3 regions of the Paenochrobactrum pullorum genome follow, and region 3 is predicted to be linked to each of the others. Evidence: predicted binding sites of a transcription regulator. Region 3 holds the regulator's gene; each other region holds the start of a gene.
The links. Region 3 encodes LexA, which represses DNA repair genes until DNA is damaged. Its sites were predicted from a motif close to TGTTCNNNNTGTGTTCNG; they were not measured.

Region 1 (3,290 bases), on a different contig from region 3:
CAATAAACAGTTCTGCATTGTTGGCAGAGTTTTGTGAGCAGTCTGCGAGTTTACCCGGCAGCCGCAATTTGCGTACAGCCGTCTTGCGGTTGACTTCTTTTTCCTGACGGCGGCGCAGACGTTCCTCAGCACGTTCAACCACCCAGTCGAGCAATTTGGAGGCTTCCTGCGGCGAGGCAGCCAGCCAATGATCAAACGGATCACGAATGGCATTTTCAACGATACGCTGCGCCTCAACAGTGGCAAGCTTGTCTTTGGTTTGGCCGACAAATTCCGGTTCGCGAATAAAAACAGACAGCATGGCAGCTGCTGATGTCATCACGTCATCGGTGGTAATGACAGAGGCACGTTTATTATTGGTCAGTTCGGCATAGGCTTTCAGACCACGTGTGAGAGCGATACGAAGGCCAGCCTCATGGGTACCACCATCACCGGTCGGGATCGTGTTACAATAAGAATGTACAAACGCATCGCCACCATACCAGCTGACAGCCCATTCCAAGGCACCATGACGACCTTGCGCTTCGGTTTTACCGGCAAAAATTTCGCGTGTGACCTGAAAGTCTTTGCCCAATGTGGTGGACAAATAATCCTTCAAACCACCTGGGAAATGGAAGACAGCCTTTTCAGGCGTATCCTGTTTCGGGTCGAGAAGTGAAGGGTCACAACTCCAGCGGATTTCAACACCACCGAACAAATAGGCTTTCGAGCGCGCCATACGATAAATGCGCGTCGGGTCAAATTTGGCATTTTTACCGAAAATATCCGGATCCGGATGGAAGCGCAGGCGTGTGCCGCGGCGGTTATGCACTTCACCGAGTTCTTCCAAACCGCCTTGCGGAATACCGCGCGAGAAGCATTGGCGATACAAGCGGCGATTACGTGCAACTTCTACTTCTAACACATCGGAAAGCGCGTTGACGACCGAGACACCAACGCCGTGCAGCCCGCCGGATGTTTCATAGGCTTTACCGTCGAATTTACCGCCGGCATGCAGCTTGGTCATAATGACTTCAAGCGTGGATTTTCCCGGAACCTGCGGGTGATTATCGATCGGAATACCGCGACCATTATCGCTGACAGACAAGAAACCATCAGCATCAAGGCTGACTTCAATAAAGTTTGCATGTCCAGCCACCGCTTCGTCCATCGAGTTATCGATGACTTCAGCAAAGAGATGGTGCATCGCTTTTTCGTCGGTACCGCCGATATACATACCAGGGCGCAGACGTACCGGCTCCAAGCCTTCCAGAACACGGATGGCAGAGGCATTATAATCACCATTATCGGCAGCTAATGTTGCACGCTTGACGGACTCAACCGGTGTGGGAGCAGAAGGTGCAGCAGAAACGGCAGGTATTGTTGGTGCGGCTTTTTCTGCCACAGGGGCAGGGGCTACCGCACTGATGTCAGCCTGCGATGTCATTTGCCTTTCACGGGCTTTACTCACAACACTTGAAAAAAGATCGTTGTTGTCGTCCATGTGCTTTGGTTCAGCCTATCTATTAAATATACCGCATCAAACGTGCAGACAATTACGGGTCGTCATTTATCGTTTTAACATGGGCAAAAGCCCAAGCAATGCGTTGTTACGAATCATTCTTATCATGCCATGCAAATTCTAACAAAGCGAATAAGGTTCGCTTTATGTTCTGCATTATTCGTTGCAAAAGGTCAAGTTTTACACGGGTTTTACGTGAGATTGACATTTTCCACGATTGACAGACTGCAAAGGATAAAAAGATTTCGATGTTTTGATTGCTTCTTAAAATATAAAAGTCCGGCATGATTGTTTTATGTCATGACGGACTTTTCATTTGCATAGATAGCGATGCTTTTTATGCTTTGGGTGCCTGATGTTGTGAAGCAAAGAGTTTGCCACGTTCTGCAATCAGCATACAGATGAAGCTGATAACGCCCAAAATGGTAAAGCCTAATGCAATGGGTGTAGTCGTGCCATCAAAGGACTGACCAATGACAGCTCCCAATGTCGCGCCCAAAGTCGTCTGGGTGAAGCCCAGTACCGAGGAGGCTGTTCCGGCCACAGCACCCAACGGCTCCATGGCGAGTGCATTAAAGTTGGACGTGATTAGCCCGAACGAGAACATGATGACCATGTAAAGCGGCAGGAGCAGGAATAGTGGCACGGGCCCTTCAAAGCTCAATGACAGTACAAACCATAGCAGGCTGAAACCAATAAAGATAAACAGCATAGTTTGTGAAATACGACGCATACCATAGCGACCGACAAACCGTGAATTCAGGAATGAAGACAGCGCCATAGTGGCTGCTACCGCGGCGAAAGCCAGTGGAAATAATTCACCAAGCTCATAAATACCAACATAAATCTGTTGTGAGGAGCCGATAAAGCCGAACAGCGTGCCTAAAATGAACGAGGTGCCGAGCATATAAAAGAAGGCAACACGGTTGGTCAGCACCAGGCTGAAAGACTGTGCGAGGCTTGCGCCAGATAATGAACGTCTTTTTTCTTCCGCCAATGTTTCCGGAAGACGGAAATAAACCCAGACCATCACCACAGCTGCTGAAATAGCCATGAAAACAAAGATCAGGTGCCATTCACCAAAAAACATGATGAATTGACCGGTTGCAGGTGCAATGACCGGCAAGATCATAAAGACCATCATGATCAGCGACATGACTTCCGCCATCTGACGGCCACCATATAGGTCGCGTACGATGGAAACAGCGATAACACGCGTGCCTGCGGCACCAATACCTTGCAATACACGTAAAAGGATCAGCATCGAGAAACTGGTGGTAAAAGCGGATGCCAGCGCGGTGACAATATAAATGCTGGTTCCGACGAAAAGCGGAATGCGACGTCCGAAGCGATCACTCAACGGGCCGTAAAATAATTGAGAAACGCCAAGACCCAGCAAATAAGCAGTAATAACGAACTGACGATGGTTTTCAGATTCGACACCAAGGCTTGCCCCAATTTCCTGTAAACCGGGAAGCATGATGTCAATTGCCAGAGCATTGATCGCCATCACAGCAGCAATCAGAGCAATGAATTCGCCCCGACCGCGCATGCTGTTACCTTGTCCTGTGTGACCCTGTTTTATATCAATTGGCAAAATACTCTCCTGTCTGCGGCATACATCTGATCAACCCGCGACTGCACCTGAACCATATTGTCCAAGTGTATCGTGCGCGTGAAATACGTTTGAGTTGATCAAAAATTATCGTTCGACCCCCGGCCTTATGATTGGCCGGTATAATCAAGCAATAATGTTTTAAAAATTTTTTTCAATGATTGGTTATATCAA
Region 2 (3,290 bases), on a different contig from region 3:
CAGTCTCATCAACATCTGCAGTCAACCACCCGACAAGGCCGGAGGGCTGACGCGAAGCAACCAATAGATTACCTTCAAAACCAAACTGATCGCCAAGTCCTAAATGACCTTGTGCTTCGACGCGGGTGCGCCCCGGCAAATCAGCCGAAAACTCTTTGATCTGCCACCCCTGCCCCTCAGGCACCGCACTAATGGTAATTGTGCGGATGGTTGTGCCGCCAGCAACAATGGCCGGCAATCTCAAATCAACACTGCCCGGAATGGAAGGCACCGGAATATTGCCGATAAATTTGCGGAAAGCTGCCAAAGGCTCTTTAAGCGGCACGGCCTCGCCACTTTGTTCACCAGCACTGCCACCAAAAAAGAATTGCTGGCCATCGGCGCTGATTTCAAAGCGCGGATCATCGCCAAAATTAAACTGTGCCTTGCCATTGACCACATAAGGATCATCAGCAATGCCCTGCTCCATTCGGAATTCATCAATGACAAATTGCTGGTCGCTGGCTTTAAACGTGCCCTGAATGCGTAAATCCGTCAGAAGACTGTTGGTTGTCTCCTGCACCCGATCACCTTTACCATCGCCTTTGGCATCCGTTTTTTCTAAATTCTTCTTCTTGGCCGGTTCAGGTGTGCGCAGATTAAAATTACCGGCATAGTTCAGCAAACCATCCTGCAATGTCACATCACCATCAGTTTCAAAACTCACCGCTTTATTTTCCGGCGTAAAACGGCTGCGTACTCTTAATGATCCATCCGGCTTCAACTCGCCGGTTGACAGATCAAGCGCAAATTTCTCGCTCTCGCTTTCCAGCGAACCATTCATTTGCCACGGGCCGGTAATATTGCGTGCCGATAAAACAGCATTGATGTTTTGTAAATCATGATGACGACCATTACGGCCATCAGTAATCGAAACACGACCATTGCTGACGGTTAGTTTTTCAACTTTGACCTGTGCATTGCCAAGCAGAGCATCCTCATGCCATTTCCAGTCCACCCGTCCTTTTTCATCCAGTGCAACTTTTAAAACAGGCTTTTCTACCTGCATATCAAAAATCAGCACTTCCCCGCGCAAAAACGGCATCAGTTCTGCATTAATTGAAAATTTATCAATGCTTAATGTCGTCGTGTCATCTTTACTGCCGACCAAAACATCAGAAAAAGTAACGGATGGAAAAGGCAAAAGCCGCGCATTGGCCGTGCCGCGCACATGAACCTCGCGCCCCATAATCCGGCTGGCTTCGCGCTCGAAATCAGCACGATAGCCTGTCCAGTTGATAAAAGGCGGAATGACCAGTGCAGCGGTCAGAAGCAAAACCAGGAACCCACCAACGATGACGAAAATGCGCCCCAAAATCTGGCTCCATTACTTTTGATTCATGTCTGATTACTGCATGCAACATAACGGCAACAGCTAAGCAACAACAAGGCAGCAAACGGCTACATGGGTCGATAAATCACATTATTCAGGCAATTTTATCGCCAAATCCCGCAAATTTTACAAAAATGATCAATCACACCTTTAAACCACAATCAAAAGCAATCATGTACAAACAGAAACGGCTTTGCAAAATTCTACAAAAATGAATTCGCCCTTGCAGAACAGTCGGAGAACAAGCTATACCCGAAGCACTCAGGAAAAGCGCACCCAGTACCTGATGCCATCCTTGATCTTTTATTTATATGAGTACACTCTCAAGCAATGTCTGACTTTCCTGACGATATGCCCTTCTTTGGTGAACCGGATGCCCCACGCGAACCGCAACAGCGTGTAGGCGGCGGCATTGCAGCGCGCGCTATGGCTGCGCGCAACCAGCAACGTGGCGAACCGACATATCTGACAGGATTGAACCCCGAACAGCGTTTGGCTGTTGAAACAACCGAAGGCCCTGTGCTGGTTCTCGCCGGTGCCGGAACCGGCAAAACCCGTGTTCTCACCACCCGCATTGCCCATATTATCAATCAAGGGCTTGCCTATCCAAGCCAGATTCTAGCCGTAACATTCACCAATAAAGCCGCACGCGAAATGCGTGAGCGTATTGGTGTGCTGCTCGGTGACTCGGTTGAAGGCATGCCATGGCTCGGCACCTTCCACTCCATTGGCGTGAAACTTTTGCGCCGCCACGCAGAGCTTGCGCATTTGCGCTCTGACTTCACCATTCTTGATACCGATGATGTTATCCGCCTCATCAAACAGCTGATCCAGGCTGAAGGTCTGGATGATAAGCGCTGGCCTGCCCGCAGCTTCGCCAATATGATTGATGCATGGAAAAACAAAGGTTTGAGCCCGTCGGAAATCTCCGAAGGTGATGCACGTGCCTTTGCTCATGGTAAAGGACGCGAACTTTACGAAGCCTATCAAAATCGTTTGCGCACGCTCAATGCCTGTGATTTTGGCGACCTTTTGCTGCATCCGATCCGCATTTTCCGCACTCATCCCGATATTTTGCGCGAATATCATCAGAAATTCCGCTATATTCTGGTCGACGAGTATCAAGATACCAACACCGCACAATATATGTGGCTGCGTCTGCTGGCACAGCGCCCGCAAAGCAAAAATCGCCCGGATAATCCGGATGGTTTTTCTGCCCAGCAAGGGGTCAATCTGTGCTGTGTGGGTGATGATGACCAGTCGATTTACGGCTGGCGCGGCGCCGAAGTCGACAATATTCTGCGCTTTGAAAAAGACTTTCCGGGCGCTGCCGTTATCAAGCTGGAGCGCAATTATCGCTCCACCGCCCATATTCTGGGTACTGCCGGTCACTTGATTTCCCATAATGAAGGACGCCTTGGCAAAACGCTTTTCACCGATGCGCCGGATCCCGATGACTCGCTTGTGCAAGTTCATGCCGCATGGGATTCGGAAGAAGAGGCTCGTGCAGTTGGTGAAGCCATCGAGCAGGCACAGCGCCACGGCCACAAGCTCAATGATATGGCGATTTTGGTACGCGCTTCGTTCCAGATGCGCGAATTTGAAGATCGCTTTGTCACGCTCGGCCTCAATTACCGCGTTATTGGTGGCCCGCGTTTTTATGAACGCCTCGAAATTCGCGATGCCATGGCCTATTTGCGCGTTGTTGCGCAAGGTGCGGATGATCTGGCCTTTGAGCGCATTATCAATACGCCGAAACGTGGCCTTGGCGATGCGTCAATGCGCCAAATTCATGATTATGCGCGTGAGCGCGGCATTCCGATGCTGGAAGCCGCCCATGATCTGGTGCAAACAGAAGAGTTAAAGCCAAAGCCTCGCTCTGCACTGCGTGAAGTGGTCGAAAATTTCTATCGCTGGC
Region 3 (3,290 bases):
GCGAAAGAGCTTCATGTTCAGCTCATTATCCTCAACGATCATCACTTTCTTAATCATCAAACTTCCCTCAGCGCACAGGCTTTCCGGCTCATTTGCAAGTGCTTATACACTTGTTACGGAATCGATAAACGCCATTCATCCAAAATGATTTTAACCCCAGAACATTGACGAATAGCAAACAGATTAAAGTTTTTTAATTTTTTTAAAGCGGTCGTCATATCGAGCATAGCGGCTGGAAAAGATAAACCACACATATAAAAAATGCGCGAGTTTTTATCAAAACTCGCGCATATTCCTTAAATTTCATGCAAAAACCGATCAAAATTTTGCAATTAAATGCTCATTTTTATCGGTTTCTTTCATTAAAATGGAATTTCATCGTCCAGATCGCGTGAGAAACCGCCGCCGGATGATGGACCTGAGCTACCAAAATCAGAGCCGCCCGATGAACCGCCACCGGAATAATCAGACATCTGCGAACGACCGCCACCGTCAAAAGAACGGCCCTGTCCGCCGCCTTCACCGCGACTGTCGAGCATCTGCAATTCACCACGGAATTTCTGCAACACGATTTCAGTCGTATAGCGTTCATTGCCGTTCTGATCCTGCCATTTACGGGTCTGCAAAGCGCCTTCCAGATAAACTTTCGCGCCTTTTTTCAAGTATTGTTCAGCGACTTTGGCCAGATTTTCATTGAAAATCACAACACTGTGCCATTCGGTCTTTTCGCGGCGCTCACCGGACTGGCGGTCGCGCCAGCTTTCAGAAGTCGCAATACGCAAATTAACGACAGGGTCACCGGAGCTTAGCCGTCTGACTTCCGGATCCGCACCAAGATTGCCGACCAGTATAACCTTGTTGACACTACCTGCCATGCGCTTAACTCCACCTTATCTTTTAACTTTGGTTAACTGCTACAGATAACAGCCGCCAATGATTTAGCACATCCATCCTGCGGCAGATGTCAGCAATTATAGCCTGTTTCCACAAGAGATATGCCACTTAATTTTAAGTTCCTACTTTGTTCTAATGCAAAAAAATCTTCGCGGCAAGTATCCATTTTTTACCACCTTAAAATATGATTAAGAGACACTTGCAGAACAAGCAAAGAACAGATAGTGTTTGTTCTGCATTTGTTTTTAAATTTGATTCTTAACTCTGGGGGGCTTTAGCTTATGTTAACCCGCAAGCAGCATGAATTACTTCTTTTCATACACGAACGTCTGAAAGAAGTCGGCATCCCGCCCTCTTTTGATGAAATGAAGGATGCTTTGGATTTGGCCTCCAAGTCCGGTATTCATCGTCTGATCACCGCATTGGAAGAGCGCGGCTTCATTCGCCGCCTTCCCAATCGCGCCCGCGCATTGGAAGTCATCCGCCTGCCCGATTCCATTGCCCCGGGGTTAAACTCCCAAAAAAAGTTCTCCCCAAGCGTGATTGAAGGAAGTCTGGGCAAACCTGCTGCACCAGCAAAACCCGAAACCGCACCAGTGGATGCTGCTTTTGAAAACAGCGATACAATTTCTGTGCCTGTCATGGGGCGCATTGCTGCCGGCGTCCCCATTTCCGCCATTCAGAACCAGACACGTACCATCACTTTACCGATGGATATGATCGGCTCTGGCGAGCATTACGCACTCGAAGTGAAAGGCGACTCGATGATCGAAGCCGGAATTTTTGAAGGTGACACGGTTGTGATCCGCCGCGGCAATAACGCCAATCCGGGAGAAATCGTCGTTGCCCTTGTCGATGACGAAGAAGCAACCTTAAAACGCTTCCGCCGCAAAGGCGCATCCATCGCACTCGAAGCTGCCAACCCTGCTTATGAAACCAGAATTTTTGGCCCCGACCGCGTACAGGTTCAGGGCAAGCTGGTCGGATTGATACGCCGCTACTAATCCGGCCAGTGCAATTATTAAACCCGATGCGAACCAAACCGTTATGTCACAATGATAATTGGTTTGGTTCCTTTCATAACATTTGTGTGGCTTATGAAACCGAGACGCAATCATATATGATCTAAAGTTTACGCCTGCCGAACGGTTATCTTATTATTAAGCTCATGGGCATCTTTGTTTTTCAGCGTCTATTGAGATCGTAAATTATTGCCATAATTTTAGGATCATAACAGCTTCATCGAAATTTGGTTTTCTTGAATAAATACAGCCGTAAGCGATAATGCAGGATGATCAATTATCATCATTGATAGGTGAATTTTTCTGATTAGCTTTTGCCTTTGGAGCCACATAATCGGCAAGGCCACGCCCCGCGCGGGAGTATAGACGATATAGATGCCACGGGCGTTGCGGATCACCAACCGAATATGTCAATTTATCATTATATTTCAGTAATTTATTATCATTTTCTAAATTCTTACTAACAGATTGTTGAGATTGCAGGTCAGTAGCAGCCACATTTGTGATAGCATCATATGGTTCTGGTTCATCAAGCTCACTCTCAAAAGTGTCAGCATCATTCTCGTCTTCAAAGACCGGATGTAATCCCATACCTGCCGAAACATTATTTTTGGCATTAACCTCTTGAATAACTGGATCGCCAAGCCTGATCTCAAGCGCCCCCTTCAAAGCTAACTCCCGCCGCGTAATCACGAGCTTATCTGCAGCCATGCATTCCGGTTTTTTACCCGCCACTGCCAATATAACCACATCCCCAATATGACACGCCGTTTCGACTGCACTTAGTGTTTCGGTATAGCTCAGCATACGCCCGTCAGCGAGTGTGATTGAACAGATGTTTTCTTCACAATAAAATGCATTTTCCTGATAAGTGCCATTTTTCTTTGAACCAGCTATTACCGGTGGAACAATCTCGCTCACATCATAAGCTTTTGCCCAATTTTGAATTGTGAAACGCGACGGACGCGAACGGTTGACAGCAAGTCGTCCATCGGCAAGGCCAACCGCCACCAGTTTGGCATCCTCGGAAATCATTATATCGGGATCATTCTCCACGAAATAAAAGAAAAAGCCGATAGCCACTAATAATAACGAAAGATTGCGCAAGCGCGTCGTGCAGATGACTGCAATCACCACCGCAATTGTCCAGCTGATAATTGCCCCCGATGATATAATTCCGGGATTTCCTGCCGGTGCGATTGATGAAACCAACTCGGCGATCTGTCGCATGCCCCAAACGCCAAGCCCCATGATCTGCAACGGCAACCAATCCAACTGCAGCGGCATCAACAACAAGCTTAAAACCGCAAAAGGCATGATAATGATGGAAATCACCGGCATCGCCAATATATTGCCGAGTAAACCAAAAGGTGC

Region 1: the regulator LexA is predicted to act here: its motif matches at 1,638-1,655, upstream of parE (DNA topoisomerase IV subunit B).
Region 2: the regulator LexA is predicted to act here: its motif matches at 1,599-1,616, upstream of JNC77_RS09390 (ATP-dependent helicase).

The regions. Positions count from the first base shown of each region.
Region 1 covers NZ_JBHEEH010000008.1:52,160-55,449, reverse strand. Annotated here, with positions in the region: gene parE (DNA topoisomerase IV subunit B) at 1-1,483, opposite strand, end outside; gene JNC77_RS12110 (multidrug effflux MFS transporter) at 1,839-3,098, opposite strand.
Region 2 covers NZ_JBHEEH010000004.1:164,118-167,407, reverse strand. Annotated here, with positions in the region: gene JNC77_RS09395 (AsmA family protein) at 1-1,354, opposite strand, end outside; gene JNC77_RS09390 (ATP-dependent helicase) at 1,703-3,290, shown strand, end outside.
Region 3 covers NZ_JBHEEH010000002.1:155,819-159,108, reverse strand. Annotated here, with positions in the region: gene JNC77_RS06985 (response regulator) at 1-57, opposite strand, end outside; gene JNC77_RS06980 (single-stranded DNA-binding protein) at 363-875, opposite strand; gene lexA (transcriptional repressor LexA) at 1,176-1,898, shown strand; gene JNC77_RS06970 (ComEC/Rec2 family competence protein) at 2,190-3,290, opposite strand, start outside.